3 regions of the Fundicoccus sp. Sow4_H7 genome follow, and region 2 is predicted to be linked to each of the others. Evidence: riboswitches for the same ligand, from Rfam matches in the RefSeq annotation. Region 2 holds a riboswitch; each other region holds the start of a gene.
What was found. A riboswitch is a leader RNA that binds a small molecule or an ion and turns the genes downstream of it on or off. The one in region 2 is predicted to bind thiamine pyrophosphate.
Positions count from the first base shown of each region.

Region 1 (10,623 bases), on a different contig from region 2:
GGCGGCTTCTTCCATATCACTAGCGGTCTTTATTTGGATTTTTTGAATGCTCTCAGCTTCTGGAATATTAGGGGTAATTACAGTGGCTAAGGGAAATAATTCATGGTAATAAGTCGTTGCATTGTCCTGATCGAATAAACTCGCTCCCGATGTCGCTACCATAACTGGATCAATAACAATATTTTCAGCTTGGTATTCTTCGAGGACGTTGGTCATCGCTCTAATGGATGCTGCATTACCGGCCATGCCAATTTTAATTGCATCCGGACGGATATCGTCAAAGACAGACCGTATTTGCGCTTCTAATAAGTCGGCTTCTAATACATAGGCTTGTTGGACGCCTGTCGTATTTTGTGCTGTTATAGCTGTAATGGCTGACATACCATAGACATCATTGGCTAAAAATGTTTTTAAATCGGCTTGAATTCCTGCGCCGCCTGAAGAATCAGAACCGGCAATGGTTAAGGCTGTTTTCAATTTATTTATTCTCCCTTGATAAATTTGTCCATGTATCGACAAGTTCTTTAGCTGCTAAGTAAGGATTGGAAGCCGAAGCAATGGCTGAGATGACAAAATAACCATCAATCCCTGTTTGATAGAGTTCAGGCAAATCACCTACTTTAACGCCGCCTCCAATGACTACTGGAATCGGACTTATCTGAGCTAATGTTTCAATTTCACTAAATGTCCTAAGTGTAATGGCCTGATCATCTCCGTCGTATCGGCCGGCATCTTTTTTAGTATCCGTTGGATGTAATGGTCCCGCACCAAAATAATCGATAGCAGAAGTGTCAGCATTTTCGACGTAGTCAATGAGATATTTACTTGAAGCGGAAAGTCCAACGATGGAATCTTCACCTAAGTATTTGCGGCAGAGATCGACTGGAATATCTGTTTGACCAACGTGAATGCCATCGACTTTATACCCCATTTCGCGGCAGGCTAACACGATGTCAAGGCGGTCATTGACGACAAGGCTAACATCATCCGCTTTTTTCATTTCTTGAATAAGAGATGCTGTCGCATTAGTCAATTCTATGATTTCTTTGGGATCGCTGTTTTTAGCACGAATTTGAATAAAAGAAATCCCTGCCTCAATCGCTTCTTTAATGATACTTAAAGTATCACGACCTAAAGTATTTTCAGGCCCAATGACAAGGTAATGCGTGAGATTAAATTTTTTACGATTATAGTTCATTGTGAAGGTCCTCCATTTTAAGTGGGTGCTGGCTAATCTCATCGGCAGATAAATTAAATAAAGCGTCTAAAAAATGCATGAAAAATGTCCCAGGACCTTTAGCAGTTTGTGCTGCATTTTGGCCAGCCAGATTAAAAGCATTCACAGCCGTAATCGCCGCTGTCATGGGATTGGCATCCGCTAAAAAGACTGACATCACACCACCAAGCATGCAGCCCATGCCCGAAATAGTCTCCATCCAATCAGATCCGCCATGAGAACGTATAATTTGTTTTCCGTCCGTGATTAAATCAATCGGACCTGTCACAACGATAACAGTCTTAATGTGCTGACCTAACTGAATCGCTGCTTCCTTAGCGGCTTCGACTGGATCTTGGCTATCAACCCCTTTTAATTGGTGAGCAGTCTCAATAAGTCTCCACATATTGGCCAAACGAATGATTTCGGACGCATTGCCTTTGATGATGGTCGGCGGATGGTCATGGATAAAAGCAATCAATTCATTGTGCAATTGCCCTTTCCCTAATCCTACCGGATCCAATAACCACGGCTTATTTTCTTTTTTCAATTGAAGGATGGTTTGCGGAACTAATTCACGGTAGTGTTCGCTTAATGTTCCTAAATTAATATACATCGCTGCACACTTCTCAGCCAACCTTCTACCTTCATCAGCTAAAAAGAACATAGCAGGCGACCCCCCCACTGCGATTTGTGTATTTGCCACCGCCTGCATCGTAACCTTATTCGTTATCGACGGAACCAACGGCTTACGATCCTTCGTTATCGTGACAAGCGTGAGTATAGCCTCCTGATACATTCGCTTTCCTCCCATAAAAAAAGAGCAACCCACTAGGATTGCCCTCTTCGTTTAAATAAATATCTCCTAAACTATCCCTGTCCCAGCATTACCTGTTCAGGTTCAATGAGTGTAATCTCAGCTTTTTAAAGCACCCCAAATTATTTAAATGTTGTACCACTAACCTTACCTATTAATACAATTTTTGTCAATTATTCTGTTATAATAGGATGGTAAAGTTTTGATTATTATAAATTTAAATAATTGGACATCTCCAGTAAATATTCGATAATCAAAATTTTGCGATTGACACTTATAAAATTTATTGATATACTTCTTGTGAAAATATTACCAAGGAAGGAGGATAATTTCGATATTTTCTTATAGCAAGTATTAATTGTTTATATTTTTTGTGCATGTTTGTGAGTTTTTGAACATGTATTATTTATTAGGAGTGAAAAAATTATAATGTCAGAAAAAAATCAAAATAAATTCAATAAACTTATATCCTTTATTTGTATTGCTATCGTTGCAATATTAGTCGGTCAATCTGCTCTAACTCATGTAAGTTCACAGTCAAATTTTGTTGCAACAGGCGCAAATCAACCAGCAACAGATGACATTACTTGGGATTATGAAGCAGACGTGGTGGTAGTTGGAGCTGGTGCTTCTGGTTTAACTGCTGCTTTGAAAGCATTAGATGATGGTGCTTCTGTTCTGTTAGTCGAAGCAAACTTTGACGTTGGTGGACACGTTGCAGTTAGTGAAGGTCAATTTCACTCAGGTGGTGGCACGATTGATCAACAAGCATGGGATATTGAAGACTCAGCAGACTTGTACTACTACGATCATACACGAGGAACTTCGATTAACTCGCGCTATAACGACCCCGAATACACACGTTCCATTGCGAATTCCATGGCTGAAACTTATGATTGGTTAATGGACAATGGGATTAAAACCTTAGATGTTGAACCAATGGTTCGTGCTTATTACCGTGATGGTGGTAACGATGGTGATAGCGTAGGACGTATGACATATGTTGATGCTTCTGATTGGGAAAATACTTATACAGGTACTGAAGCTGCTGGTATCGGGATTAGCCGACCTTTAGAACAAACTTTACGTGAAGAAGGCGCACAATTTCTATTAAACTATCATATGGATAAAATTTACCGTGACGGTATTTTTGAAGGTAATGTTACAGGGATTCAAGCAAGCTACTCACCGACTATCTTACCTGGTGAAACAGAACCACTCCAAAGCTTAATGAGTGAAGGAAATATCGAAGAAAATAGAGAACTTGTAAATATTAAAGCCAATAAAGCTGTGATTATATGTACAGGTGGTTCAACAGGTAATGTTGAGTTTAGAACGATGTTAGACCCACGTTTAGGAGAATACTTAGATGGCCTAGCTGGTATGCCATTCTCGGACCAAGATGCTTCAGGTGAATATGCCGCTATGGAAATTGGTGCTTCACTTGGTAGCTTAGGAAACTATACTTCTGTTGTTGGTGCTAACATTACTGCCCCACAACGTTTTGGTACACAATATGGATACGGTAGAGGTTGGAGTGAAAAAAGTGTTATTTGGCCACTCGTTCGTACCAATGGTATCGTACCGGATTACAACAGTTTAGTAATTGTTAATATGGTTGGTCAACGAATTGGTAACGAAGACCAATATGCTATGAGTCAAATGAATACTGCTCGTGAACCATTCTTCGATCAAGCTTTAACCGGGACATTTATTGACCTTGAAGGCGATGGCAATGCGGAAGCTTACGGTGGACCACTATGGGCAATCATGGACCAAGCAGCTGTTGAACGCAATGGCTGGGATATGGATGCAGAAGGCGTTTTAGACTACGAAGAAGGCTATGCTTTTAAAGCCGATACTTTAGAAGAATTAGCCGATCTGATTGTTAATAAATATCACGAAGATATCGAAATGGATCCTGCAACTTTAGTGGATACTATTACACGCTACAACGGATTTATTGATGCTGGTTACGATGAAGATTGGCAACGTGAAGAAACACTTGTAAATAAAATTGAAGAAGGTCCTTTCTATGCACTATGGGCTACTCCAAGCATGCACGATACACTAGCAGGAATTCGTGTAGATGCAAATATGCAAGTGATTGATATTTACGGACAAACGATTCCTAACTTATTTGCAGCCGGTGAAGCCAGTGGTGGAATGCGTGTACACGGTCTAGGTCGTGTCATGACAAGTGGTTATGTAGCAGGACGTGCTGCTGCTTCAGTTGATGAAGAGGGTTTTGCGACAGCTGATACTTCTCTTAATCCAGACTATGCTGGTTCAGAAACAAATGATAAAACCAAGACAGATAAAGCTGAGTACTTCTCACAGCGTGGTTTAAGCCAAGGAACAATGACACATTCTGAAAAATTAGCTGAAATCGAAGAATGGAAACAATCAGCTGATGCAGAGGTTGAAGAAGATGTTGAAGAGACAGAAGTTGAAGAAGTTTCTGAAAATGTCTTTGAAGGTCAATCAAATAATGGTTTTGGCGGCCGTGTAAGAATCCAAGTAGTTGTTGAAGATGGTCAGATGACAGATATCCAAATCGTTGAACAAACTGAAACTGTCGGTATTGGTGTCGAAGCCTTACATGAAATGGCAGAAAAAGCATTAGAAAATCAATCGGCAGAATTGGACATTGTTTCTGGTGCTAGCGTTTCTTCAGAAGCTTTCATCGAAGCTTTAAAACAAGCTATGGAAGCAGCAGGTTTGTAATCAAATATATAAACATTATAACGTAAGAATCTCTTGGTTTGAGATTCTTACGTTTTTTGCATGTTTGAGTAAATTTCGTTAAAATATAACATACTAAATCGTGATTAAAGGAGATATTTATTATGAATGGAACAAAGCGTATCGATATTCAAATTGGTGCAACGGTTAATGTTGTCAGAAAAGCGGATCAACGCACGGGGAAGTTAACGAAAGGCGTCATCGCTAAAATTTTAACCAATTCCGCGAGTCATCCGCATGGAATTAAAGTGATGTTAACGGATGGCACAGTTGGGCGCGTGAAGGAAATTGTTGGGTAGACGAGGACTTGAAATAGGCTTCTGCGATTCAATGAGGAACCAAACTGGTACTCGTCTGGAAAACGAGTTTAATTTTTTTACCTCGTGGCTTCATGCTTTTTACATATTTTTGTGGTCTTTATCCGACTATTTCATACGACCGCGAACAAACCGCTCGGATGAAACTACCTTTTCAAACGAGCGCGGACAAACCGCTCGGATGAAACCAGCTTTTCATACGACCGCACAGCAACCGCTCGGATGAAACACACTTTCCATACGACCGCACAACAACCACTCGGATGAAACACACTTTTCATACGACCGCACAACAACCACTCGGATGAAACACACTTTTCATACGACCGCGAACTAACCGCTCGGATGAAAACACCATTTCATACGACCGCGGACCAACCGCTCGGATGAAAACACCATTTCATACGAGCGCGAACTAACCGCTCGGATGAAACACATATTTCATACGACCGCGGACCAACCGCTCGGATGAAACACACTTTTCATACGACCGCGATAGTAAGTCGTAGAATTTGTATAAATTATGGAGTTATCGTAGGCATGAAGTAGCCAATCGTTTCCTCAACTAATACCAAAAGTGACTTCATTGCTGCGACGAGTTGAAATCTTTAGCCTCGTTTGCAAAACGAGTTGAAAACAATACCCTCGCCGCCTCACAATTTTCACACCATCTAATACACATTATCTATTTTTGGCAGCTGTTGCAAACACAGCGTTCATCACGGTTGCGCGGAAGCGATCGTTTTCTAAACTATGGATGCCGGCCATGGTTGACCCACCGGGTGATGTGACCATGTCTTTCAACTCGCCTGGGTGTATGCCGGTTTCCAGTACCATTTGCGCTGCCCCTTTCACCATTTGGGCCGCAAACTCATAAGCATCCTTGCGTGCCAATCCTAACGCCACTCCCCCATCAGCTAAGGCTTCGATAAATAAATACACATAAGCAGGTCCTGAACCACTCACGCCAGTAAAAGCATCGATTAATGCTTCGTCAATTACTTTGGCTTTACCGAATGATTCAAACAGCGCCAACACTGTCGCTGTATCATTCGCATCAATCCACTCATTCAAGCACAAGGCCGACATGCCTTCGCCAACAATTGCCGGTGTATTGGGCATCGCCCGCACAATTTTTGTTTTTTCAGGGAGATATTTACTTAAAAATGCAAGAGAATTGGTAGCAGCGATTGAAACAATGATTTGCTTCTCAAACACAACTTCTTTAATCGCCAATAGGACATTTTCGACCATATTCGGTTTGATTGCCAAAATCAGCACATCAACTTGCTTTGCGACTTCCACTTCGCTATGAGCCCCCGTAATTCCATACAGATTTTGCATTTCCTCTACAATCGGCGCGTACACATCATAAACAAAAATATCCTCGCGCTCCGTCAGCCCAGCTTTCAACATCCCTTTCAGCATCGCCTGCCCCATATTTCCCATTCCAATAAAGCCAATCTTCATTAAAATCCCTACCTTCTTCATAATAAATATCTCTGCTAATAACAAAATGACTTCTGATATTTATTTAAATGATACAAGAAGTTGAAACTTTTGTATATGCGAAAAGGCTTCTGAATTGAAGACAATGCGTTTTTTTTATATAGTACATTTAACAAACAATTGCTTTTGAAAGGAATGGTGACTGGTTTTGAAGAAAATATTGTTAATCATATTGATGAGTTTTGGATTAAATATCACTCATGTTAATGCACAAAGCTATTCGGCTGTATTTAATGCAGATTACGATGGCAAGTCGATCCCCTTTTCCTATGATGGACTTTCCAACCGTTTGGCCTATGAAGTTTTGACTGCTTTTGATCTTGAACTCTCGCAAGAATTAATGTCATTAACGGTTGATCCAACTAAAAGCTCTGCGGTGACGGTTCCGCTCAATCTTCCAATCAATGCAACGGTTGGTTTTCATTCGGGAATAAATAACAGAGGCGACGGTTTTTATATTTATCAAACCATTCGTGCGGATGACTTATTAGATTTTGAAACCATCTCAACTTTATTAGAAATAGTCGATCCTAGTATTAACTTTGAAGACTGGGAGACATTTTATGACCAATGGGCAAAAGAACCCGATAAGAATCATAATCAGACGATTGAAAATCATGAAGCCTATGCTACAACCTTAAATGATGCAAATAACGATCATGTTTTATTTTTTGAAACCCGCTTTAATTTTCCGCTTTCGATGTTTGATGATGACAATTTAGTCAATTTAGTCGGAAGTTGGTATGATTCCGATTTAGGTTTAGGGGATATTTATTCAGAAGATTATGAAGGTGAGACAGTTTATGTGAATCGGGCATATATTAACCGGATTTTAGACCAGCTGGAACAGTTGTTTAATCTAGAAACGTCAGAAGCGCACATTCGTTCATGGGGAAATAGTGTCTATTTTTATGCGACCGAGCTGGCTGAATTGGGACGTTTGAATGAATTGTATTTGTTTTCAGGCGCAACTCCGACAGGTGATTTTCTCGAAATCCGTTTTACAACAGCTTTTGATGCCGATGAAATGCCGGATGATGATGAAAAACTGAAGTTAAATGAAGCCTACTTTAATTTATTTGCTAAATTATTGGATCCGGATTTATCGGAGGAAGAAATTGCAGTCGCTTATGAAGAATTCTCGCTTGGGGTGGATACCCAAATGGGTGAAATCAATATTCGTGCAAATGGGTTTACTCCAAACACAATAAGTCTGTCACGGAAATTTTCGGAGGAGCAAGATGCAACATATATTTCATCTGTGCCCGAAGAACATGCGAATGAAGTCTTAATTGACGAAAATAGCCAACATCTCGCTGAAGTACTAGTATTGAATAATCCAAGCAAAATTTACGGTGAATTGACCGCAACGGAAACATCACCCATTTTCAGTATTAATAATAATATACTTGAAGTTTTCGAATCCAGCCTTTCCGACTACCTAATAAATATCCCTGCTTTTAAAGAAAAGCTTGAAGTTACTGGCACAGTTAGTAGTCCTGCTTTTGATAATTGGCTGGTTGTTGAAGCTACGGAAAATGATATTTATGATTATTATTTGCTTTATTTAGGAGATGGATTGATTGAAGTTGAAGGCGACATTGAAATAGTAGGCCAAAATCTTGGCATGCAAAATGGTCAAAGCAAATCATTAGTTATCATTCCTGAAAACATCCTACAAAATGGTGAGATTATCTACCCTGCAGGAGGCGAAAATAATGAGTAAAAAATATAGCTTTAGTTTGTTGGCAATCGTGCTTATAGCAGCGGTATTTATTGGGTTGGCAAAAAATGAAACAGATAAATCTATCCTTGCGACTTTGCCATACGATGATAATGCCTTAAGGATGGAGTTTAATAATAGCCAGCGACTGGTTAAACTACGTGTTTTTCAAGAAGAAAATCACGATATTCCTTATTTTGAACAGCTAACTGAGCAGCAATTAATGGAAAAATCCATGGTTGAAGCCTATGATTCAGTCGCTCAAGACATCAATCAACAGCACTTAAGTGTCACGCAGGCAAGTGTCAATTTTTCAGGTAATGAAATTATAATTGATGATGTGAGCTATCCCTTCACACAGGAAAGGTCTCAATCGGGCGGATTTGACTATGCCTTGGTAGATGATAATAATGGCATCCTTACGAATGAAAATTTAAACCATTTAGCCGATCAAGCCAGGCCAAGCTATTCTGAAAGAAATGACGCCATCTGGGGTCTTGTTTGGCCTGCGCTAGCTATTTTTGTCCCCTTCACAATTATTGGTCTTCTTTTGTTATTTAACTTAGAAGCAGCCTCAAATGGTTTCGTTAATTTATTTATTAAAGGTTCAACTGCCGGACCGATGGTGATATTTATGTTAGCATTATCTGGCCTTATCTTGATTGTAGTTGGTTTTGCGATGGTGTACTTTGCTTATGACGGGTTTACTAGGCTTTAATAAAAGAAAGTCAGGCGCAAAAAATAAATAACAGAAACCACTATGTCATTGACGAGATAGTGGTTTCTTTTTTTTTGCCTTTATTGTCACTCAATCTTTAAAGCCTAATTTATGATTTCACCATGATTGTGCAACAATTTTCCTAACCATTCATCCCGCTGATATTTATTTAGCTTTTCAAGATCTTGAATTTCTCCAATGATTTTTAATAACGCGGTTGAGCGGTAAGATTGGGTTAAATTGCCCGGGAATTTTTGGTCGGTCAGATTGGGATCGTGTTCAAAATCGCCCGTTGGCTGCACAATATAAACGCGTTTGTCGCCATCCCCTCTAGCTAACGTTGCCGCTAAGATCGCCCCATTCATATTGGCGGTGAAATAAATGTGTTGCATGATAAGATCTGACTGATAATTGGAATTTAAACCAGGCGTTAAAAAACTGCCAATCGGTAGGTCAGCACGCGTCCCGTGAAAAAATGGACCCTTGTCAAAAATAATGCCATGATATGACTCCGCTAAGAAACGGCTCTGTTCCGCTTTCCCATGTTCGGCCAAAGCTTCATAACATTTGGCAATTTCTGAATATATCGTATAAAGTGCCGTTTTCGCCCCATTATCGCCCGAATTCATGGCAAAATTTAAAGAAGCAATCATCCCTTCAAGTCGTTTTGGGATGTCATCTTGCATCCGCGCCAAATGAAAACTAGCAATAAAACGTTCAAAATCATTGCGCGCAGTTTCCAAAGCTTCTTGAAATTTCGCAATAGCCGCTCCCCTATCGCCCGCTGCCTCGAGTCCGAGCCCTGCCATGCATAATTTTACGACATCATTATTTGGATCAAACACATTCATTACCTCATTCCTAAGTAACATTCTTTTATGGACGAATATAAGCATATCCATCGTTTTGTTTTTGCACCAACTCAACCACCCCGGCATTTACGATACGAATTGTTATGGGAACTGCTTCTGCAGTAATGGTATTAGAATTTAGCGCATTTTGACAGGCAACAAAATCGACTGTTTGCAACAATTCGCGGTCCCAGTCAGCACTCACGTAATACTTGACTGCCTCACCATTCGCCACCACCGTAATAGCAGCCTCCGGAATCTCCCTCTTAAAATTCTTTACATTGGCCAAAACCATTGGCCATTTATTTATTTCATCCACATGAAAGACAACCTTCATTTTTCCAATCCCCTTTCCAATAAATATCACTGCCACAAGCATTATAGACTGAATGAAGCAGAAAATATAGTTTGCTGTTTAAAATATGTTAAATGAAGTCAAAAAGGGTTCTTTAGCAAGTAAGGTTGATGAATACTATTTTAAAGCTCAAGCAATATTTTTTATGTAGCTTAATCTTTATAAATTCTCTATAACTCGTTTGGGAGAATATAGGAAGTGCAAGGACGACTTGTTCAAAAAGTTATTATCCTGGCGCTTTTCATTGAATTTATATACTGGTGGAAATGCATTCGGTAAACGCGTGTACCCTTTTTCAAGTTAGGGTAAATCCGATTTTTCACTTTTCATTTATTATAGAATCGTCAAAAAAGGCGATTTATTCAAATCGCC
Region 1 is NZ_JBQKME010000001.1:595,658-606,280, reverse strand. It holds gene thiD (bifunctional hydroxymethylpyrimidine kinase/phosphomethylpyrimidine kinase) at 1-477, opposite strand, end outside; gene ACTQ54_RS02675 (thiamine phosphate synthase) at 479-1,198, opposite strand; gene thiM (hydroxyethylthiazole kinase) at 1,188-2,015, opposite strand; TPP riboswitch at 2,072-2,163, opposite strand; gene ACTQ54_RS02665 (FAD-dependent oxidoreductase) at 2,463-4,760, shown strand; gene ACTQ54_RS02660 (YwbE family protein) at 4,883-5,077, shown strand; gene proC (pyrroline-5-carboxylate reductase) at 5,777-6,610, opposite strand; gene ACTQ54_RS02650 (hypothetical protein) at 6,753-8,330, shown strand; gene ACTQ54_RS02645 (hypothetical protein) at 8,323-9,045, shown strand; gene ACTQ54_RS02640 (NAD(+)--rifampin ADP-ribosyltransferase) at 9,150-9,896, opposite strand; gene ACTQ54_RS02635 (DsrE family protein) at 9,922-10,269, opposite strand.
Region 1: it holds a riboswitch for thiamine pyrophosphate, as region 2 does, so the genes downstream of both, thiM (hydroxyethylthiazole kinase) here and thiT (energy-coupled thiamine transporter ThiT) in region 2, are expected to answer to the same signal.

Region 2 (10,623 bases):
CTTACACGAACCTGTTATGGGTTTCTTTATTTGTCGCACTTAATTTTACAATTCATCTTTTAAAAAAGTAATGACGACATTAAGATAAAAGCATTTGTTCATTTTCTTGAATAACACCAAAAGCCACCAGCTCTCATTGAAATGCTAATGAGTACGGGTGACTTTTTTAGTGTTTTTTAATCTTAATTAGACCTTTATTCAATTACATCGATTCTTCACAGAATTTCCTTCCACAAAAAACAATTAGTCTCTTACCTCGACATAACTCCAAAAATTTCAGCCGAAGCTTGACTAAATTGATACGCTCCGACGCTGTTAAACAACCTAAGCTAAATGTGATTGAAATATCGGATGTGGACAAATTCGAAGAGTAAAGGTATTTATTTGAGTTGTTCCATTAATAAACGCCCACCCACTTCCAACTCAGTCGATGAACAACTTTTCAATTGAGCCACATAGGCTTGAATTCGTAAGATTTCATCAGGCCAAGATGGCGTACCATTGACCCACTCTAGGGCAGTAGGGCCATCGGTTTCAAATAATAACTGCTGTGTTGGAATAAGATTAATCAGCTGATCGGTCAAGGTTGAATGCCCTGCATCAACAGAAATCGTAAAGAAACAGCCTAGCTCCAAATAATCAGTCACCAAGTCCAAAGGCCCACTATACCAGTGAATAATTTGACCATGTAATTGGTGCTTTTGTAGCAAGGCAAGTACTTCTTTTTCAGCTCCTTTTGTATGGATATTGCAAATATTTTGGTGCTTCTTTGCCTCCGCTAGAAAGTATTCAAAAACTTCCAATTGACGCGGGTAAGCCGTTGTATCTTCTGCCCAGTGGAAGTCTAAACCAATTTCACCGATGAAATCACAATCCTGAATGTAAGGTTCAATATTGTCTAAAGATGTAGTTGGCGTCACCTTCCAAGGATGAATTCCGAATCCCTTTAAGATGAGTGGATGGTCTGGAATGGATTGATAGTCAGACACAGACTCACTAACCGCTAAAGTTGTCATGTTTAAGCCTTCAATGTCCGCTAATGCCTTCTCCAGCGATGGATAATGACTGAGGTGATCATGGGCATTTATTATCATGCCAATTCACCGACAAATAATTGCCGAGCTTGCCGGTACAGAAGCAATAAAGCTAGACCAGCAATTACTGTTGTGACAATGACAGATCCTCCGTTAAATACAAAGGAATAAAAGCCAACAGACCAACCTTCTGGAGCAAACCGACCCCAATAATAAACCCCAGTAATAAAGTGCCAGAAGTAACGAGCTAGAGTCCCGATAAAAGTACTCAAAAAGATATAATAAGTTGCTTTCTTCTGATTTCCCGAAGCGGTTGCCTGTTGAAGTGCCGGAGCCACAATTCCTGCTAGCCCATTAAAAGCAAAAGCTACCGGATAATCTAACACCACTTGCACAGGGTGGATAATTGAAGCTCCGCCTAGAATAATCGTCAGTAAACCCCATAAAAGCCCAGTAAATATCCCTGCTTTCCACCCTCGACGCAGACAAAACAACGTAATGGGAATCGAGCCCAAAGCGATATCGAAGCCCGTTCCTTCGATAGGAAACAGTGAGATAATAAAGGCCAAAGTCGCAATCAACCCAGCCTCTATATAAACAGTTAACGAATTTTTTTGCATAAAAATACCCCCTTTGATACACAAAGGAGGCTTAAGTCTTCTTAAGTCTGCAATCCCTCCGCACGTACTAACGTGATCAGGTAATAAGAGTCCCGGCATACATCCAGTCTCAGTCACTCTAGTGACTCCCCTTTGCTTAGATGATATCATAGCTCATAAAAAAAACGTTGTCAACCTCGATGTTATATTGCCCCCTCCTACAGATGATACATATAAAGATTGTGGCGTTTTCTATGGATAAATTAGTAAGATCCTTTTCTTTAATGATGAGATATTTAATTTGATGGATGATATGAATTTAAATGATGCCTACTTTCGGACAATTAATGAATCAATGGGGTTTACTGATATTAAAGATCAAGTTAAGATTTGGTCAATTCCATCTACTGTTTTATGGGCTGTTGCTACGATATCCTTATTAATCTTGAATGGTTGTGTGGTTAAATTAATTATTATCTGATTTAAATTCTATGCTAAAAATGATACGATTGAGCTATAGATGATTTTTCTTAAATGAGATGTAATATTGAGTAAGCATGATATTGGAGTAATCGAAATGGCAGTGATGGCAGAAAACCCGGATAAAAATTTAAAGCTTGAAACAACCCTTGAATCTTTGGTTGAATCGTTAGAAAAACCTCGTAAAGTGATTCTAATGGTACAAGCTGATAAAGGAACAGATGCGGTCATCCAACAAGTTCTAACATTCTTAGATAAAGGTGATATTTTAATTGATGGTGGAAATACATACTTTAAAGATACGATGTGACGTAACGAAGAATTAGCAGAAACTGGGGTCAACTTTATTGGTACTGGGATTACTGGTGGAGAAGAAGGTGCTCTTAAAGGTCCAAAAGAACTTAATTTTAGATGACTACTTTAAAGATATTGTTGAAAACTATCGTACAGCTGCCCGTGATATTGTTGCTTTAGGTGTTCAAAATGGTATTGCAGTCTCTGGTTATGCTTCAGCCATTACTTATTTTGATTCATACCGTTCTGAATATTTACCAGCCAATATCATTCAAGCACAACGTGACTACTTTGGTGCACACACATATGAACGCGTGGATAAAGAAGGCGTGTTCCATTTTGATTGGTATGGCGATAAAGGCGAAGAGCAATGGGATTAAGTTAGAAATTAATAAACAACTAAAAAACGTCTGTATCTTATAAATGAGATACAGATGTTTTTTTACAGTTATATCTATTCAGATGGTTTTTGAAAAGGGATGCGGCGGTCTTGTTTATCAGTCCAAGGGATAGGACTAGTTTTTTCGCGTTCCATGTAATCGACGATTGTTTCACCTTTTTCATCGAACTGGACCACGGCGTAATGGGGATCGTGATAAAGGAACAGTTTGTAGCCGTTGGTGAAGGCATCGTTGAGCCAGTGGGTCTTGGCCGCAATGGAATCCATAGGATAGTCATCGTTGGCGCTTACCCACAGTGGATTGCGCTGAGCATGGTTCAAGAATATATCGCCTAAATGGAGCATCACTTCATTATTTTGAATCAGCTTAATTGCTGCATGACCACGGCTATGACCGCCCGTATGATGCATCGTAATCTGGGGCGACACTTCAAGGCTGTTTTCAAAAGTCACCACTTGTTCTTGAATCGCTTCCCAATTTTCCTTCAGATAAGTCCCACGTGTTCGAGTATTTGGATGGCGGACTTCGTCCCATTCAATGGCTGTCATATAAATTACCGCATTGGGGAAGGTCGAAACAATCTCACCGCTTGTTGGATCAAGCCTAGTTAAACCACCAGCATGGTCATTGTGCATGTGGGTCATCATGACAAAGTTGATATCTTCTGCACTTAAACCGAGTTCGGCTAACGAATCCAACATATGATTGTCTTTTAGAACCCCTAGATTGCGATGTTGTTTGGCATCCAATTTTTCCGTACCAAGGCTAGCATCGATCAAATAATTTTTGCCATCGTGCTGGATTAAAATCGGGTCTGTCAACTCGATCAGCTGATTGTCCGCATTTGATGGATAATAGCGCGACCAGACAACTTTTGGGACAGGACCGAATGACGTCCCTCCATCCGTTGTCTTATCTGCACCATCCAACCAAGTTAATTTTATATCGTGAAATTGATATGAATAAGTCATTCAAAAAGCTCCTTCTTTTTTATTTAAAATTTAACAAGATATAAACATTTCCACTATAAGCACTGGACGTACTTCTTAAGTAGACAGCAACTATTTTCATTTCAACCGCTTCATTGGCGACCGTCATAATTCCCTGTTCGGGAGTTAAACCCTCTTCAGCCCCTTCTAGCGCTTGTTCGAATAATTCCTGGGAGTCAAATTGCAATATCTCTTCACCAGCTTCATTTGTTAAGTTAATGACAATGTATTTATCTTCATTTACATAAGACTCTAAAGTAAATATCCCTTTTTCATCTTCAATCTCTATCGGATCAATGTGATCATACCAATTTAGCACCAGGAAATGATCAAAACCTTCGATATCAATCGTTGGATACTGATCCCAGTTCCAATTAACCGACTGAACAACATTCGTTCTGCGATTAGAATTGAAGTAGGTTGGTTCAAAACCAAAGGTCTCTTCAAAATCAGCATAGAAATTAAAATTATCCCCCAGCAGATCGGTCTGATAGTCATTTTCATCGAGATATAGAGCGAGTTTTGTAATCGCGATCGCATCCGCTTCGTCAAGTTGCGCATGAGGGGTAATTTGATTGCCATCCCACATCTGATTTTTCTCTAAAAGCCGAACCAGCTGCTTCTCATGGTTATTCAGACTCATAGTAAACGCATCAAGTGGCGGCGTAATCGAAATAACAGCCATCACTAACAGCAGAGCAATACTCCACCAATGCATTTTTTCTTTATTCAAACTAAATATCACTGCCGCAACCGTAGCAAAAACCCCAAACAAAATCACAAAATAGCGACCAATGGTTAAGCCGTTGGTTTCTATTCTTAAGATGGAAGCAAGTGTTTGAAATAACACGATGGGAACCATGACTTTAGGAAACCATTGTTGGTAAAGACTGATATATTTATTTGGTTGAAGATTAAAGGACAACAGATAAATAATAAAACTGATGATGGCATAAGAAACTAAAAGAGGCTCTAATAAATTATTCGTCCAGAATGGTCCAGAGATATTTATTAGGAGATAAACAATTAGGATGGAAGTGTAAATTAAAGTGATTGGAATAATAATGTATTTGAGTAACACTTCGAGAAAGCGCGGGACCGTGATGACTTGCTGGCCGTCAGGGCTCGGCGTGAGCGCGATGCAATAAAGTGGGACGACAAAGCACCAAATAATGTTGAGGGTATGAGTGACCAATTGGTAATCCAGTTCAAAAAGCAGCGTACTGATGGCGATGTGGATTAATAGGAAACCGAGCGACAAAATAACCCCGAAAAGTAAGGCAGTAAAAAAGTTTTTGATAAAGGCTAATAGACTTTGATGAAAGGGGAATTCGGCATTTTGGATGGTTGGAATCCATATAAAAGCTAAAATGAGTGCAAAAATAATGACGGCTGTTTTGACAGAAAATCGCAAACTCTCGATGGGAATGGGGGCAAAGAGAAAGGCGAAAACCGCCGTTGCTATTAGAGCTAACCCCATCAATAAATATCGCCGGTTTTTCTGCGCGGCAAAAAAGCGTTCGAATAGCATTTGTCCAACAGTTGCCAATAGTGTTCCTGCCATAAAGCATATCAACCAGCGCTCAGAAATTTTTTCGGAATCCTCAAGATAGATGGCGTTCGCAATGGTTGCGAATAATAAAAATAAATAACTGAGTGGAAAGCGCCAGATAGACTGGCTCACTTTGTTAAAAGAGTGGGAAATCTTTTCTTTCAAGCTCATTAAATCAATCCTTTCACCATTTCCTTTGATTATAAAGTGCTTTCATCAAGAGGTCAATTTAATCAGCTAAATCAGATAAACGTGACAAAATCAGGAAGGTTGACTAAAATGGTAGTGAATATAAAAATAATTGAGAGGTGCTTCATGCAAATAAAACGTGGCGATCAAATTATTAACTTGGTAGGTCAACCTTTAGCGGTTGGCGATGCATTACCAAATGTGGAATTACTCAATCAAGATAGACAAGCGGTTCAATTAGGCGACTATATTAATGGCGTATCCGTCATTAGCATTGTTCCCGACATCAACACTAAAACCTGCAGTATTCAAACGAGTCGCTTCAACCAACTCGCGAATGAAAAAGACTACCCAATTATTACCTTGAGTAACAACCAGCCAGAAGACATCGTAAACTGGTGTAGTAGTAACGACGTAGATATGGTATACTTGTCCGATCTTAATGGCCAGTTCAGTCAGGCTTCAGGATTGTTGATGGCAGAGTATGACAAATTAGCCCGGACAGTCATGGTAGTCGATGATGATGGCGTGATTAAGTATATCGAAATTGTAGCCGATATGCGCGACGAACCAGATTACGGCAAAGTGTTAGAAGCAGCCGATCGGTTGTAATAATATATAGATAGAAAAAAGTGTACGCATCTCTGAGTAATCACGATGCGTACACTTTTTTGTTGTTATTAACTATTTTGAGTTATTAGTAAATTAAATTAAAAATAAATCAATATTACAAGTGCAAACGTTTTGACTCAGTGGCTTTATAATGTTAACATTTTTTTGTAGTTGAAGGTTTATTGAAGTCAAAAAACTGTTGTGTTTTGTGTGATATTTATTAAAAGGAGAAATGCACATGAGTAAAAAAGCTTTAAAATGGTTTTTCCCAGGGGTTGCTATACTGATGTTTGTGACCTTTTTAATTGCCTTATTGTCGCAGTATATTCCGCCAAATTTTACAGAGTTATTGTCCAATGTAACAGGGACATTGTCGTTTTGTATTATGCTGACACTGGTGTTGATCGCTGTGCGGCCTAAGGCAATCGAACGTCGACTGGGCTTAACGACAATGTATGAAGTGCATGCTTGGATGGCAATGGTGTTGCCTGTCACGCTTTTGATTCATGTATTTATTCGCTGGAGTGGTTTAGAAAATGTATTGACGCTGAATTTGTCGGACACATCACTTCTGGGATATGTTGGTTTGATTGCTTTGATTGTTGTGATGTTGACCGGGATATTTGTTTTATCGGATACGATTATTAAAAAATCCAAGCCACTGATGAAGTTCAAGGGTAAGGCTAACCGAAATTTTCATTTGTGGTTGCATCGTTTGGCGATTGTGAGTGTAATTGGGATACATTTCCATGTTTATCATGTGGAGTACCTTTTGGATAATACGCCATTCCGTTTGTTAGCGACATTTTATACAGTCGTTGTATTAGGCTGGTATCTGATTTACAAGATTCGCCTAGGGCAATTGCCTCGATACGAAGTGGTTCGCACAAGTAAGCCATCGCCTAAAATTCATGAAATGGAATTAAAGCCAGTTAATGGTCAGCGTATGGATTATGTTGCAGGACAATTTGGTTTCTTTCGCTTTGTGGACTCAAACGTTGCTAGTGAAGCTCATCCATTTTCCTTTGCTTCGTCACCTCGCTTTCATCAAGATTCGATCATTGTGATGATTCAAGAAGACGGGGATTTTACTAACACGCTAGAAGACGTGACTGAAGGTGACAAAGTGACGATAGAAGGGCCTTATGGTGACTTCTATCCTGAAGAAGTCCGTCATTCTAACGATCCGATGGTGCTTTTGTCGGGCGGTATAGGCCTGACTCCGAGCCTGAGCGTCCTTCGTGAGGAAATCGCCAAAAATTCTGATCGTCGCATCGCCTTCGTTTGGGGTGTCGGTTACGAAAAAGATCTCATGTATTACGACGAACTTAAAGACCTTTCAACTAAATATCCCAATTTCTCTCACCATATTATCTTTAGTGAAGAAGAAGTTGAAGGATTCCCGCATGGCTTTGTGGACGATGAGTTTATTCGGAGTCAAGGTTTGGAAGAATTCTACGAGACAGCTACTTGGCATATTTGTGGTCCACCACCCATGTTAGAAGCAGCTAAAGGATTAATGGCAGACAACAATGTAACTGACGAACAATTGTATATTGAAGAATTTGCATTTTAAAAAATTATAGGAGGAACTTTAATGAGTAAATTAGACGGAAAAGTAGCGATTATCACTGGTGCCGCAGGCGGAATTGGTATTGCAACAGCGAAGTTATTTATTGACGAAGGGGCTAATGTTGCTTTAGTTGATGTGTCAGAAGAAGCCTTGAGTGAAGCAGTAGAATCTTTGGGCACTGGCGAAAACATCGTTACCATTACGGCTGATGTTACTAAAGAAGAAGACGTTAAAAACTATGTTGAAAAAACCAAAGAAGCATTTGGTCAAGTTGATATCTTATTCAACAATGCGGGTATCACAGGTGTCTTGACGGACATGGTTGATATCGAGTTAGAAGACTTTGAAAATGTTATGGGCATTAATGCTAAAGGTATATTTTTGGGCTTGAAACATGTCTTGCCACTAATGATTGAGCAAGGTAGCGGTAGTGTTATTAACACCTCATCCGTTGATGGCTTACGTGGTTCGCCAGGTTTATCCCCTTATGCAGCCTCTAAACATGCGGTGGTTGGTTTAACCAAATCAGCTGCTCTAGAAGTTGCTGATAAAGGTGTGCGCGTGAACTCAATTCACCCATCCCCAGTCGATACTGCGATGATGGAAAATATTGAATCAAGTACAGGAGACAGCACTGCAGCCAAACAAGAATACATTGATGCAATTCCCCTTGCGCGTTATGCAGAAGCAGAAGATATTGCTAAATTAGTATTGTTCTTAGCTTCAGACGACAGTGAGTTTATCACTGGCTCTCAATATCGTATTGATGGCGGTATGGGTGCACAACAATAATTAAATAAATATCACAATAATTAATCTAAAGCCAAGTCTATTCAATTAGACTTGGCTTTTTTTGTTTCTATAGCTAGCTCATCTTTATTCTCTTGCCCCTCTAAAAGGAAAGTTGGATTCTTTGAGACGCAATCTTTAAAAGTAAACTGGAAGACCAGCCACCTCGGCCACTAAATTGTAGATGAGAGGGATTAATATGAAATTAGCGACAGACATTGGTAGGACATTTACCGACTCACGAACAACAAACCACTGAGTGGATCAAAGCCAAGTGGCCAGAAATGTCAGTGACAGCGTCTTACGAAATTACCCGTGAGTGGTGCGAGTTTGAACGGACGAATACAACGGCCTTGAATGCTTATGTATAGCCAATCGCCACTTCATACCTTAACAAACTGGATTAAGAACTGAATAAACAAATCCAAGCAGACCAAGAATTCGTGATGCAATCCAATGGTGAGACGACCACTTTCAATGATGTCAAAGAAACGCCGATTACAATGGTGGAAGCTAAGCGACCAGTGCCTGTCTCCAATTATTTCATTAAACTGTTAGAAGCCGTTAATATTATTCAAAAAGCATTAGTCGACATTTTACCTCACCGTCTCATTGCAGGACACTATGCAGCAGTATGTTCAGTTGTTATTGGGGGTGTGGATCCCGATAGCCAGCAACCCTTTATGTTGGTAGAACCAACCACTGGTGGATGGGGTGCAACAGTGGATAATGACGGGCAATCTGGCCAGTTCTGCTATGGAAACGGGGAAACCTATAATGTTCCGATTGAAGTAACGGAAACCCGTTATGGTGTCCTAGTCGAAGAATAATCACTGCGGACAGAAGATTCAAACGCTGGAGCAGGGGAATTTATTGGGGTCGTGGAACAGTTCCTTCTTACCGGGCACTCAATGATAACCAATCAGTGACAGTGACTTTTGGACACCACAAGTCAAAACCGTGGGGTGTGGACGATGGTCTTAAAGGAAATTCTAATGATGCCTACATCCACCGTGCCGATGGTAGTGTTGAAGTAGCCGCCAAAACCTTTGGGTACAAGTGGATGCGGATAGTTTTACCTATGGAGAATTAAACTTATTAGATAAATAAAGGAAACTCGTTAATTGTAATTTAAAGTGAAAGAGACAGCTGTATAAACATGCACTGCTTTTTTATTGTGTAGAATAAATATCACCAAAACCTTAAAATTGAGCGAATTAAATAATTTAATTATGGTATCATTAAAATATGAGAATAATATTGTTTTATTGGGCTTTATTTTAGGTTTTGTGGATTTTGTGACTTTATTAATAATTGATTAGTGTTGGGCTAATAAGTCGAAACTCTTTCAACACTTAGGGGGAACTGGAATGAATAATGAATTTCAATGGATACCATTTTATGGGGCTTTTGCAAAGAAAATACTTGAATACAAAGATAAACGACATGAATTAATGGAGATAATGCAACAACTGCATGAAGAAGAGCCGCTACTGAATTACCTAAATTTCGATCGTGAAGATTGGTGGGAACCAAGAGGTAATGAGATTGATCCCTTCTCTATTTTTGCAACATTTAATAGGCAAATTACAGATAAAAACAGAATTCGTCTAATAAAGCGCTATGCAGAAGAGTTTAATATTAATGAGGAAATCCCTATGGAATTTAATTCTATTCCTGTTTTGAATAATTTAAATTCATTTTACTTTAATCAAGATGGAATATTATGGGATTTATTCATTGAAGCGATGAACTTTGATGAGAATGAAGGGATGTCCGAAGAATTTCAAACCTTATTTGATAAGTCTCTTTCCATAAATGGGAATGGACTGTCTAGTATCACGATTGGTTTATATTGGATTAGACCAAATGTTTTTATAAGTCTTGATAGTAGAAATGTTGAGTTTTTAGCTGAACAACATAAAATTTCTTTTAAAGCTAAAGATGTGGATGGTGAAAAGTACAATGAGTTGTTACAAACTTTAAAAATCCAAATTCCTAATACTAGTATTCCTATGATTTCATTTCAAGCTTGGCATTATACTAAAAATCGAAATAGTAAAGTAAATTATTCAACTGGGCTCTCAGTTAAAGATTGGGTTGAATTACTC
Region 2 is NZ_JBQKME010000015.1:55-10,677, forward strand. It holds gene ACTQ54_RS11205 (TatD family hydrolase) at 381-1,094, opposite strand; gene thiT (energy-coupled thiamine transporter ThiT) at 1,091-1,654, opposite strand; TPP riboswitch at 1,691-1,796, opposite strand; gene ACTQ54_RS11215 (hypothetical protein) at 1,938-2,114, shown strand; partial or broken gene ACTQ54_RS11220 (NAD(P)-binding domain-containing protein) at 2,199-2,787, shown strand; gene ACTQ54_RS11225 (MBL fold metallo-hydrolase) at 2,862-3,779, opposite strand; gene ACTQ54_RS11230 (DUF4153 domain-containing protein) at 3,799-5,520, opposite strand; gene ACTQ54_RS11235 (redoxin family protein) at 5,665-6,150, shown strand; gene ACTQ54_RS11240 (ferredoxin reductase family protein) at 6,389-7,726, shown strand; gene ACTQ54_RS11245 (SDR family NAD(P)-dependent oxidoreductase) at 7,748-8,515, shown strand; gene ACTQ54_RS11250 (hypothetical protein) at 8,731-8,883, shown strand; gene ACTQ54_RS11255 (hydantoinase B/oxoprolinase family protein) at 8,959-9,342, shown strand; gene ACTQ54_RS11260 (AAA family ATPase) at 9,883-10,623, shown strand, end outside.

Region 3 (10,623 bases), on a different contig from region 2:
GTGGACTTAAGTTAGGGACGCGAGTCGAAAAGGCAATTTTTAGAGGTCGGTCTAAAGGAACTAGCTCTGTTTCAGGCATTTTAGGCAAATGAAATGGGCTAGTTAACTGCATCGTATGTATGGCTTTAAACAACTCAAAGCTGTCCCTAACAGATTTACTTAAGGCAAAATTAACTGAAGCGCCTTGCCAACCGCGATAACCACCAGGACCGACAGGAATTCTTCCTCTTGAAGGTTTTAAACCTACTAATCCAGTAAAACTTGCTGGAATTCGAATCGAACCTCCACCATCGCTTGCTGTTGCAATAGGAACCATCCCAGCTTTTATCGCTGCTGCAGCTCCACCACTTGACCCACCCGCATTGCGTTTTAAATCCAGCGGATTATTAACTGCTCCAAACATCTTTGAATCACTAATATTTTTGTAACCTAATTCAGGGACGTTGGTTCTTCCAACAATAATAAAACCTGCATCCACAACCGATTGAACAAAATGATCATTATCTGAAGCCACAGCCTCTTTTAATAATTTTGAGCCACCCGCTGAAACATGCCCCTTATGACTTTGTCCTAAGTCTTTTAACAAAATGGGAACACCAAAAAACGCTGGGAGTTCCGTAATTTGTAATTCCGTTAAATGTGAAAAATACTGATCATATTGCCTAGCTGTTGCTATGGCTTCCTCTTCATGCACGACCGTGACCGCATTCAAGATAGGGTTCACTTCCTCAATGCGATTTAGCGCTTTTTCTACGAGCGACTCAGCAGTCACTTCTTTGGCTTTTATTTGTTTAGCATAAAATAAAGCATCTTCGGTAAACATCCAATTCACTCCTTATTTTGCGTCAACCAATTCAATTGTTTAGTTGACCAATGTTTCTCTTTATGTTACCCTCTATACATTCTGAATGCAAGGAGATTCGCTATGAATGAAGCTCATATTTTATCGATTTTATATCAACATCCTAATGAACCGATATCTGGACAATATATCGCTGACAAATTAGGTATTTCGCGCAATGCGGTCTGGAAAATTATTGAACAACTACGGACTTTAGGTTATCAAATTGAAACACAGCATAAAAAGGGCTATCTACTAACCCAGTCAGTTCCTTCCCTCCATGCTAGTCAAATTCAAGCACGGATTGAGCCTTTTTTACCCGATTTGTCTGTCCAAGTTTTTGAAGAGCTGTCTTCCACAAATGATGTCGCCAAAGAAAATATTATCAAAACCCAACAAAATCAGCTCATCATTGCTAAAAAACAAAATCAAGGTCGTGGCAGAGTAGGGAAATCTTTTTATTCTGAATTAAAAGATGGTTTATATTTTAGCCTTGCCTTCAAGCCTGATCCAGCCAATAAACCATTAATCCCTTTATATACCTTAGCAGCGGCTGCAGCCTTAGTTCAAACTTTAGAGCCATATGTCGACGAAGCAATCGGGATCAAATGGGTCAATGATATTTTTTATAAAGGTAAAAAAGTTGCGGGTATCTTGTCCGAGGCTTCAACACATCTAGAAAATGGTGAAGTCGCATATATTATTATCGGAATTGGCCTTAATTTAGCCGGGAGCTTTCAAACTGCCATTACAGATATACAAAAAGTAGCTGGTACCATATTCGGCGAACAACTTCCTTTAAACTTTAATAAAAACCAATTGTTAGCCGATTATTTAAGAAACTTCTATGCCTTTCATTTGAACTTAGATCAAAAAAACTTTTTAGGAATTTATAACCAACATCTCTTAGGAATCAACCAAACCGTCTATTTTCAAGAACGCGATCAAACAATGTCCTCAGCCATTATCCGTTCAGTTAATGACCTAGGTCACCTAATAGTTGAACAAAACGGCCAAAAAAGAGCACTCATCAGCAACGAAATTTCACTTTCAAGCCAGCAGTTCGCAAAAAAGGATACGCCCCATGACCGTTAAAGCCATCAGCCGCATCCCTTTAATGACTGCCCTCTTAATCGTTTGTTCATGGATAACCATTCCAATCGGTCCTGTTCCCTTCAGCCTACAAACCTTTGCCATTTTATTAATCGCCTTTATCTCCCCAATAAATATCGCTGTTGGGAGCAGTCTTTTGTATCTATTAATTGGTTTAATTGGAATACCTGTTTTTGCTGGCGGAACGGGAGGTATCGCATCCATTGTCATGCCTACATTTGGCTTTGTTTTGTCCTTCCCCTTAGTAAGTTTACTCGTCAGTTATACACGACAAAGCTACCAATTGCGTTCTATCCTATCACTCATATTGTTAGGTTTAGCTGCCAATATTATTATTTATTTAATTGGGATTCCTTATATGGTATGGATGCTCAAAATAATGGCTGGAACTTCCTTATCAATCAATGAAGCGATCGCCATTGGGTTCGCGCCTTTTATTCTTGGTGATTTTATAAAAATCGTTATAGCGGCTTATGCTAGTCGACGCTTGATTAAGCTTATAAAATAGCGAGCAATTGTTTTTTATAATCTAAAAATTCAGGTAAAAAGATCAGTTCTTCAAAATTATCTTTGTGGATATTAATATGAAATTCCGCAACAATTTCTCCAGGCTGACCTTTCAAAACATAAATTTTATCGCTTAAAATAATAGCTTCGTCCACATCATGCGTAATGAGTAATGTTGAAGCTTGGATTTGCTTTCTATAATCCATAAACCAATGATGCATTAGACGCCTGGTAATGGCGTCTAATGCACTAAAAGCTTCATCTAATAATAACCAATCTCGATCAAAAGCTGTGGTACGAATGAAGGCAATTCGTTGCCGCATCCCGCCACTCAGGGCTTTCGGATAATAGTCCGCCCACTCATCTAAATCAAATTGTTCGAGTAAAGCGCGCGCTTTTTTGCGCGCTTCTTTTTTGCTTTGACCTTGAATGAGCATCGGTAGCATAACATTTTCAATAATGGATTTATGGGCAAGTAGCATGTCTTTTTGTAACATATAAGCCACTTTTTCCTTAAGTTTTTGACTACCTTCAATTTCAATTGTTCCGCTTTGTATTGGTAAGATTCCTGCAATCAGATTAAATAAGGTCGTTTTTCCAACCCCGCTTGTTCCCAAAATAGCAACAGTTTGACCTGACTCAGCACTTAAAGTAATGTCTTTTAAAACGGGATATTTATTGTAGTTATGATTTAACGCATTAATTGTTAACACTTTATTCCCCTAAAAATTCATTAGTGAAGCGTGGTTCTAAAGTAATGTCTGCTTCAATTAATTCATTGTCAAATAACCAATGATAAAAATCATTCCAACGTTCTTCCTCGATGTAGCCCCAATTGTCGATATCTGACGCATAATGGTCACTGATCCATTCTTGTGATTCTTTCACCATGTCAGCCTGTTCGCTTAATTCTGGTGCGTATTTCATTAAAATGTTAGCCGCTTCTTCTGAATTTTCCATGGCATATTGGTAACCTTTTTTAATCGCCTGAATGACCGCACGGGCTTCGTCTGGATTTTCTGCTAAATAATCATTATTAGCAATAATCACCGGGGAGTAGAAATCAAGCTCACTAGCGTAGTCTTTAAAATACCAGAAGTTTGTTTCCACGCCTTGGTGGTCTGCCATAATGCCGTCCCATGCATAGTAAACCCAAGCAGAATCAAACATATTATTAGCTAAACCAATCACTGAATTGTCGGCTTGATTAGGAACTAATTGGACTTCTTCAAAGTCCCCCCCTTCACTCTCAATGATATAATTTAGCATTGCTAATTCAATCGGATCGTTCCATGTCCCATAAGAATGACCAGTCATTTGTAAGGGGTCTATTATTCCTGCATCCTTATTGGATAATACCCCTGATGTATTATGCTCTAAAATGGTCGCAACAGCTGTCACTGGCAAACCAGCTGCTAAACGATGGGCGAGTGAATCTTGAAAACTTATCCCAAAAGCAGCTTGTCCAAGTCCGATTAATTCAGTTGTACTTCCTTGAGGGGGACGTTTAATGTCCACTTCAACTCCCGCATCATCAAAATAACCTTTATCTAAAGCAACATACAAGCCTGTATGATTGGTATTGGGTACCCAATCCAAAATGAAATCAATTTTATTTTGAGCTTCAACAACTGGGTTTGCTACAGACAATAACACTCCAGCAAGAACTAAAACACTAAGATATTTTAATACATTTTTTAACATTTTATCGACTCCAAATCGTTATTTTTTTATCATGATAAAGCCATGGAATACATAGCCGTTGAATCTGTTGTGTTACCCACATAAAGAGTAAACTTATGGATGAAATCACAACAATTACCGCAAACATACGGTCATAGCGAAAAGCATTTTTCATTTGAATCATATAGACCCCTAAGCCTTCAAAACCACCTAGCCATTCCGCTACCACCGAACCAACAAAAGCATAGGAAACACTGACCTTTAAACCAGAAAAAAAGTAAGGCATGCTTGCCGGTAACTTGACATGGCTTAGGATCTGAACCTTATTTGCTCCCATTAACTGCAGCAATTGAATGGCTTCTTGATCACTGTTGGCAAAGCCGTTTAAAATTGAAATAACAATCGGAAATAAGGTGGTGATAACAATTAAAACTATTTTGGGGGTCATATCGTAGCCCAACCATAAAACGAGTATGGGAGCAATAGCGACTGTCGGAATGGTTTGTGTGATAATCAGTAAAGGATATAAGGCTCTTTGTAACCATTCGAATAAATCCATGAATATCGCTAAGAAAAAGGCTAAAACAATGCCAATACTTAAACCTACAAACGCCTGTATCAATGTAATCTTGCTATGAAACAATAAGTTTTTCCAATCTTCAATGAGAGATTGAAAAATTAATGAAGGACTCGGGATAATGAAACGTGGTAACCAACCAAAATAAGCCGCTAATTCCCACAACAATATCAAACCTACACCTAGAATGAGCGGTGCATGACGATTAATGATATTTTTTTGTTTTATCATCTGAGCTTAACATCTGCCTTTCTTTATGGTAACGAATTTTAGCGTTAGCAAAAATAGCAGCCCCTTCTTCGCCAGCTATTTCGATTGCTTGTGTTAAAAGAGACATTAAATCGTGAAAATCTCCTTCAATCGTTGTTTCAAACGGTCCGACAACCGCATGAGCTGCTTCTTTACGAAGAAATTCAATCACCCGATCGACCGCATCCAAACTGATTTTTTCTTCTGTATATAACGGCAAAATTTGAAGCGCAATACTCGCTTTTGGCATAAAAAAATAACCTCCCTTTTATTTCGCACAAAGCGTACGCAAAAAAAGCAGGTCAAACGAGCTTTTAACTCGATTGTATGATAAAAATATCTCCCCACATCCCTACGTAAGTCCTAACTTAATCAGGTTTAAAGAGTTCGGTTTTACCCATCTCAGCCAATGATTGGCACCCCTTGTGCGTAGATACATCTTAGCAAACTTTGAAAAAAATTACAAATACAATTAAAAAAACAGATATTTATTCCCATTCATACAGAGAAATCTGAGCGACAAACGATTCAATTTTCGCTAGGTCAGCAATGTCGACCGATAAAGAAGTTGCTAAAGCCGCAGCTGTAGCAAATTGTAGGCTTGTCGACAAGTCTTTACTTTCGACATATGCCTTAGCAAAACCAGCTAACAAGGAATCCCGTACCCCTAACTCACTCATTCCTTCAACAATAGCTGCTTGACTAATAAATACCTTTCCTTCTTCCGTTAGTAAAATCGCTTCATGTAACTGGTGTGAAATAAGAATATTTCTGGCACCACGTTCTTGTAATTTCTTAGCACTTTGAACGATTTCTTCAATGGACTCAACTTCTGCATCAAAATATTCTCTAAGATCATTCATGGTAGGCGTCATTAAGAATGGATGATAGGCTAAGTAGTCCATCATCGAAATCGGACGAATATCTAAGATAATTTCAGCATGATTATATTGACATAGTTCCGTTATTTTTTGACACACGTTATCCATTTGATTTTGGACACATTCACCACTAATAATTACCATGTCATCGGCCGTAACATGGCCACTTAGGTATTCCAATAATTCTTGAATAGCTTCTTCACTCAGTTCAAATTCGGGTGATTTGTATGTCGTCAATCCATCCGCTGTTTGAACATCAACGCTGATGGATGTTGGACGTTCATGAAGAATAAAGAAATTCTCGATGCCTTCTTCATTCAATTGATCAACAATATATTGCCCGGTAAAACCTCCTAAGAAACCTGTCGCAATACTTCGTTGGTTCATTTTATTCAATATACGAGACACGCTGATGCCTTCACCACTAAAATCATAACGATGGCGGTCAACTTTATTCTCTTGTCCAAATTGGATCGATTCTGTTTCTAAAATTAAATCCAATGTTGGTTTTAAGCTGATAGTATAAAACATTCCTTCCCTCCTAAAGTGCTACTTACTTTTTTTGGTATTCAAATACGCTTCAAACGCATCATAAGTCGGTTGATAGCCAACTAATTGACGAGCAGATTCTAAATCTAAGCGCGGCATTGCATGGTTGGAAACCCCATTAATGACAATTGTCGGCTGAAGCAAGTCTGCTTCCAAGCAACAATCAATTAAGTGATTAAAATCTTGATAATGAAGAATCTCAGCAAGTTGAGCAACCTGTCCCGTAAATTCAACGCTTTCATTTTCAGCAATATAATTGCCAATCCGGATACCGATAGATTCTACTTGATGGTTGTAAGCATAATAATTAGCCAAATGTTCCATAAACAACTTTGAAATACCATAATAGCTAGTCGGTCGTGGTTCATCACCTACTTTGATTTGCATATCCACAGGGTAATTGCCCGTACTATGAATCGAACTGGCATAAATAATTCTTTGTAGGCTTTTAGCTTGCGTCGCTGCCTCAAATAAATAATAAGGGATATAATAATTCGGTTGGATCAATGCCTCAAATGTTGCTTCCGGACTTGGCTCACCCGCTAAGTGAATCACAACATCAATACCATCTAAGAGACCATTCCAGCTATTTTCTTCATCCAAATCTAAGGCTCGCGTCTCAATTCCTTGATAAAGCCCAGCCTCTACACCTTCAAAACCTTGATCCACAGCTAGCAGTTCATAACTTGATTTTAAATGCTGCACTAAAGCCCGGCCAATCGTTCCAGCTGCACCCGTTATTAAAATTCTCTTCATTTAATTCCCTCCATCAATAAAGTGTCATTATCTATTATTCAATAATATAATAAATATCAATTTAAAGCACTTAGTTCTGCTTAGGGAGTCAGCCCTAGAGACTGCGTAAATTGATTGAGTCGTCGTAGGCATGAATTAACCAATCGTTTCCTCAACGAATACCAAAAGTGGCGTTATTGCTGCGACGAGTTTAAAACTTCAGCCTCGTCCTTTCATGATTTTTACACATTTTTGTGGACTTTATCTACTTAGACATTCCATAGGGGTCAAAAGCATCATAAGTTGGTTGGTAATCCACTAATTGACGGGCTGACTCTAAGTCTAATCTAGTTATCGCATTATTTGAAACCCCATTGATAACAATCGCTGGTTGAGATAAGTCAGCTGTTAAACAACAATCGATTAGATGATTAAAATCGCGATAATCCAGCATTTTTGAAAACTGATTACTCTTTAATGGTCTTACTTGATTTTCTTCCTTATAGCTACCAATACGTATGCCAATGGACTCTATTTGATAGTGGTAAGCAAAATAATTCGCTAAATCTTCCATAAATAATTTTGAAACACCATAGTAACTCGTTGGGCGCGGTTCATCGCTCACTTTAATTTGCTTATTAACTGGATAATTCGCTGCTGCATGACTTGAACTGGCGTAAATGATCCGTTGAAGTTTGTTAGCTTTTCTTGCTGCTTCAAATAAATAATAGGGCATAAAATAATTAGGCTGAATTAAATCATCAAAAGCTGCTTGAGGACTACGGTTGGCAGCTAGATGAATAACAAAGTCAACTTCATCTAATAATCCTTCCCAAGTGCTGGCTTGATTTAAATCCAAAACCTTCGTATCAGTTGTTTGAAAAATACTATCGTCTACTGCTTCAAAAGATTGATCAACAGCTAATAATTCATATCTTGTCATTAAGTGTTTGACCAATGCTTGCCCAATACTCCCTGCTGCTCCTGTGATCAAAATCTTTTTCACTGTCAGTACCTCCATGCATTGAATTAATCAGCGTTATTTATTATCGAGGGTATTTTTGTATTTAGAAGGTGCCACGCCGTAATGTTTTTTGAATTGTTTTGAAAAGTGGTAGACGTCTTGATAACCGACGTCTCGGGCAATATCTTTGATGGAACTATTTTCAATGGCTAAACGTTCAGCGGCATTGGCTAAGCGAATGCTGATTAGATAACTGATCACACTCATGGACGTTTTTTCTTTAAATATTTTAGACAAATAAGTCGGGCTAACAAGAAGTTCACGAGCAATATTTTCTAACGTCAGTTCATCTTGGTAGTTTTTCTTCATATAAGCAATCGCAAGTTCCACTAAAAAGTTTTGCTTTTGTTCTGTTTTAGTTAAATTACTGGCGTTTACTTGATTATTTTCAGTAATTTGTCGCGTTAGTAAAATCATTAACTCCATGGTTAGAGCTTTTAAATAAAGTTGGTAGTCTGGCTTTTGCTCATTCAGCTCACGAATAATGCTCCAAGCCCGATCATAAACTTGTTGATAGTAAGTAGTTAAGTGAATAATCACTTGTTGGTTAGGCATATGATTTCTTTGCTGGAGGTTTGTTGAAAAATTCGTAATCCCTATATGGAGCTGATGTGAGTGGGTACCTACTTTTTGTTTTTCAGAATGCTTTTGTCCAGGATTGAACAAAAGTGCCATCCCAGGGTAAACGGTTTGTTCTACCCCTTCAATAAAATATTCTGCCTCGCCTTCTAACATCAAAGTGATCTCAAAAAAATCATGGTGGTGTAAACTGTTATGATTTCCTTCTTCATTCCATGAATCAAAGGCATAGAGTATATCGATATTAAATGTTTGACTGTTAAAATAGTTCATTCAGTCACCTCCTAAGTCTTTTCTTATTATACTACAATTAAGGCATAAAATCGTATCAAATAAATGACTAAAAAAAATATTTTTTTCAGAAAAAGACTGATATTATCATAAAAAATGCTGAAATAACACATTTTTTTAAGTTGTTTTATCCATTTTAAACTGATTTAAATCTTGTAAGCTTACAAAGTAAATAAAGTCAGTAAAGGAGTCGCATATGAATCATTTTTCTTGGGTTTGGAATTACACAAAAAAACATAAGGGTTGGATTGCCTTCGCCCTGTTTTTGCTGTTAATGAACTCTATCATGGTAATTATTAATCCATATCTAAGTAGTATTTTAATTGACCAAGTTATTAATAACCAACAAGTTGATTTACTTGTTCCAATTCTTGCTACGATGATTGGATTGACTTTAGTTCGAACTGTCATCCGCTACAGTTACCAAGTCATGTTCGATATGGTTGGTCAACGCACACTGCATCAACTGCGAAAAGATATGTACAGAAAATTAAATGAACTCGATTTCGATTATTTTAATCATACGCGTGTTGGAGATATTATGGCACGGATGACTGGTGATACAGAAGCCGTTCGTCACTTTGTTTCATGGACAAGCTATAATATTTTAGAGTCTTTCATTTGGTTTTTAACAGCTGTCATTATTATGACCTTTATCAATTGGCAATTAATGTTAGCACTCGTTGCAGTTACACCGCTGATTTTCTATTTAGCCATGAAACTGTCCAACGAAAGCCATCCGAAGTTTTATGAAATCCGTGAAAGTTTCTCCCGCCTCAATTCAATGGTAGAAGAAAATATCGGTGGTAACCGGGTTGTTAAAGCTTTTACCCGTGAAGAGTTCGAAAAAGAAAAGTTTACTACGTATAACTTAAATTATCGTCAAAGTAATCTAGATTTGGCGCGAGTGTCTCAAAAATACCTTCCTGCTTTAGAATTTTTAGCTAGTATTTTAAGTGTTATTACATTATTATTTGGTGGTTTTTTGGTTATCCGCCAACAAATGACACTGGGAGAATTGGTTGCTTTCAATGGTTACTTATGGATGTTAAATAATCCAATGAGGATGATCGGTTGGCTTGTCAATGACTACCAACGTTTTCAAGCATCTGTACACAAAATTCGTCAATTATTACAACGCAAACCACAAATCCCAATTGATATTGATGAAGACAGCTTAAAACTGAATGGTGATATCGAGTTTAGAAATGTTTCATTCCACTTCTCAGATGATCCTAACACCAATATCCTAACGGACATTGATTTTAGAATTTCTAGTGGCATGACTGTTGGTATTATCGGTGAAACAGGAGCGGGTAAATCAACCTTAGTTAATCTTATTGGACGCTACTATGATCCAACTGAAGGTGAAGTACTGATTGATGGGAAGAACATCAAAAACTACCCTGTCCGTCAACTTAGAGAAAATATCGCTATGGTTATGCAAGATGTCTTTCTCTTTTCAAATACGATTACTGACAATATTGCCTTTGGAAACCCATTTGCTGATGGTGAATATATTCGTAATATGGCAAAAATTGCAGATGCCGATTCATTCATTTCACAAATGCCATTAGGTTACGACACCATTGTT
Region 3 is NZ_JBQKME010000013.1:13,643-24,265, reverse strand. It holds gene ACTQ54_RS10765 (amidase) at 1-823, opposite strand, end outside; gene ACTQ54_RS10760 (biotin--[acetyl-CoA-carboxylase] ligase) at 926-1,936, shown strand; gene ACTQ54_RS10755 (biotin transporter BioY) at 1,926-2,462, shown strand; gene ACTQ54_RS10750 (ABC transporter ATP-binding protein) at 2,452-3,174, opposite strand; gene ACTQ54_RS10745 (ABC transporter substrate-binding protein) at 3,176-4,165, opposite strand; gene ACTQ54_RS10740 (ABC transporter permease) at 4,167-4,952, opposite strand; gene ACTQ54_RS10735 (thiamine-binding protein) at 4,927-5,220, opposite strand; TPP riboswitch at 5,303-5,404, opposite strand; gene ACTQ54_RS10730 (1-phosphofructokinase family hexose kinase) at 5,459-6,382, opposite strand; gene ACTQ54_RS10725 (NAD-dependent epimerase/dehydratase family protein) at 6,401-7,156, opposite strand; gene ACTQ54_RS10720 (NAD-dependent epimerase/dehydratase family protein) at 7,401-8,141, opposite strand; gene ACTQ54_RS10715 (AraC family transcriptional regulator) at 8,175-9,011, opposite strand; gene ACTQ54_RS10710 (ABC transporter ATP-binding protein) at 9,226-10,623, shown strand, end outside.
Region 3: it holds a riboswitch for thiamine pyrophosphate, as region 2 does, so the genes downstream of both, ACTQ54_RS10735 (thiamine-binding protein) here and thiT (energy-coupled thiamine transporter ThiT) in region 2, are expected to answer to the same signal.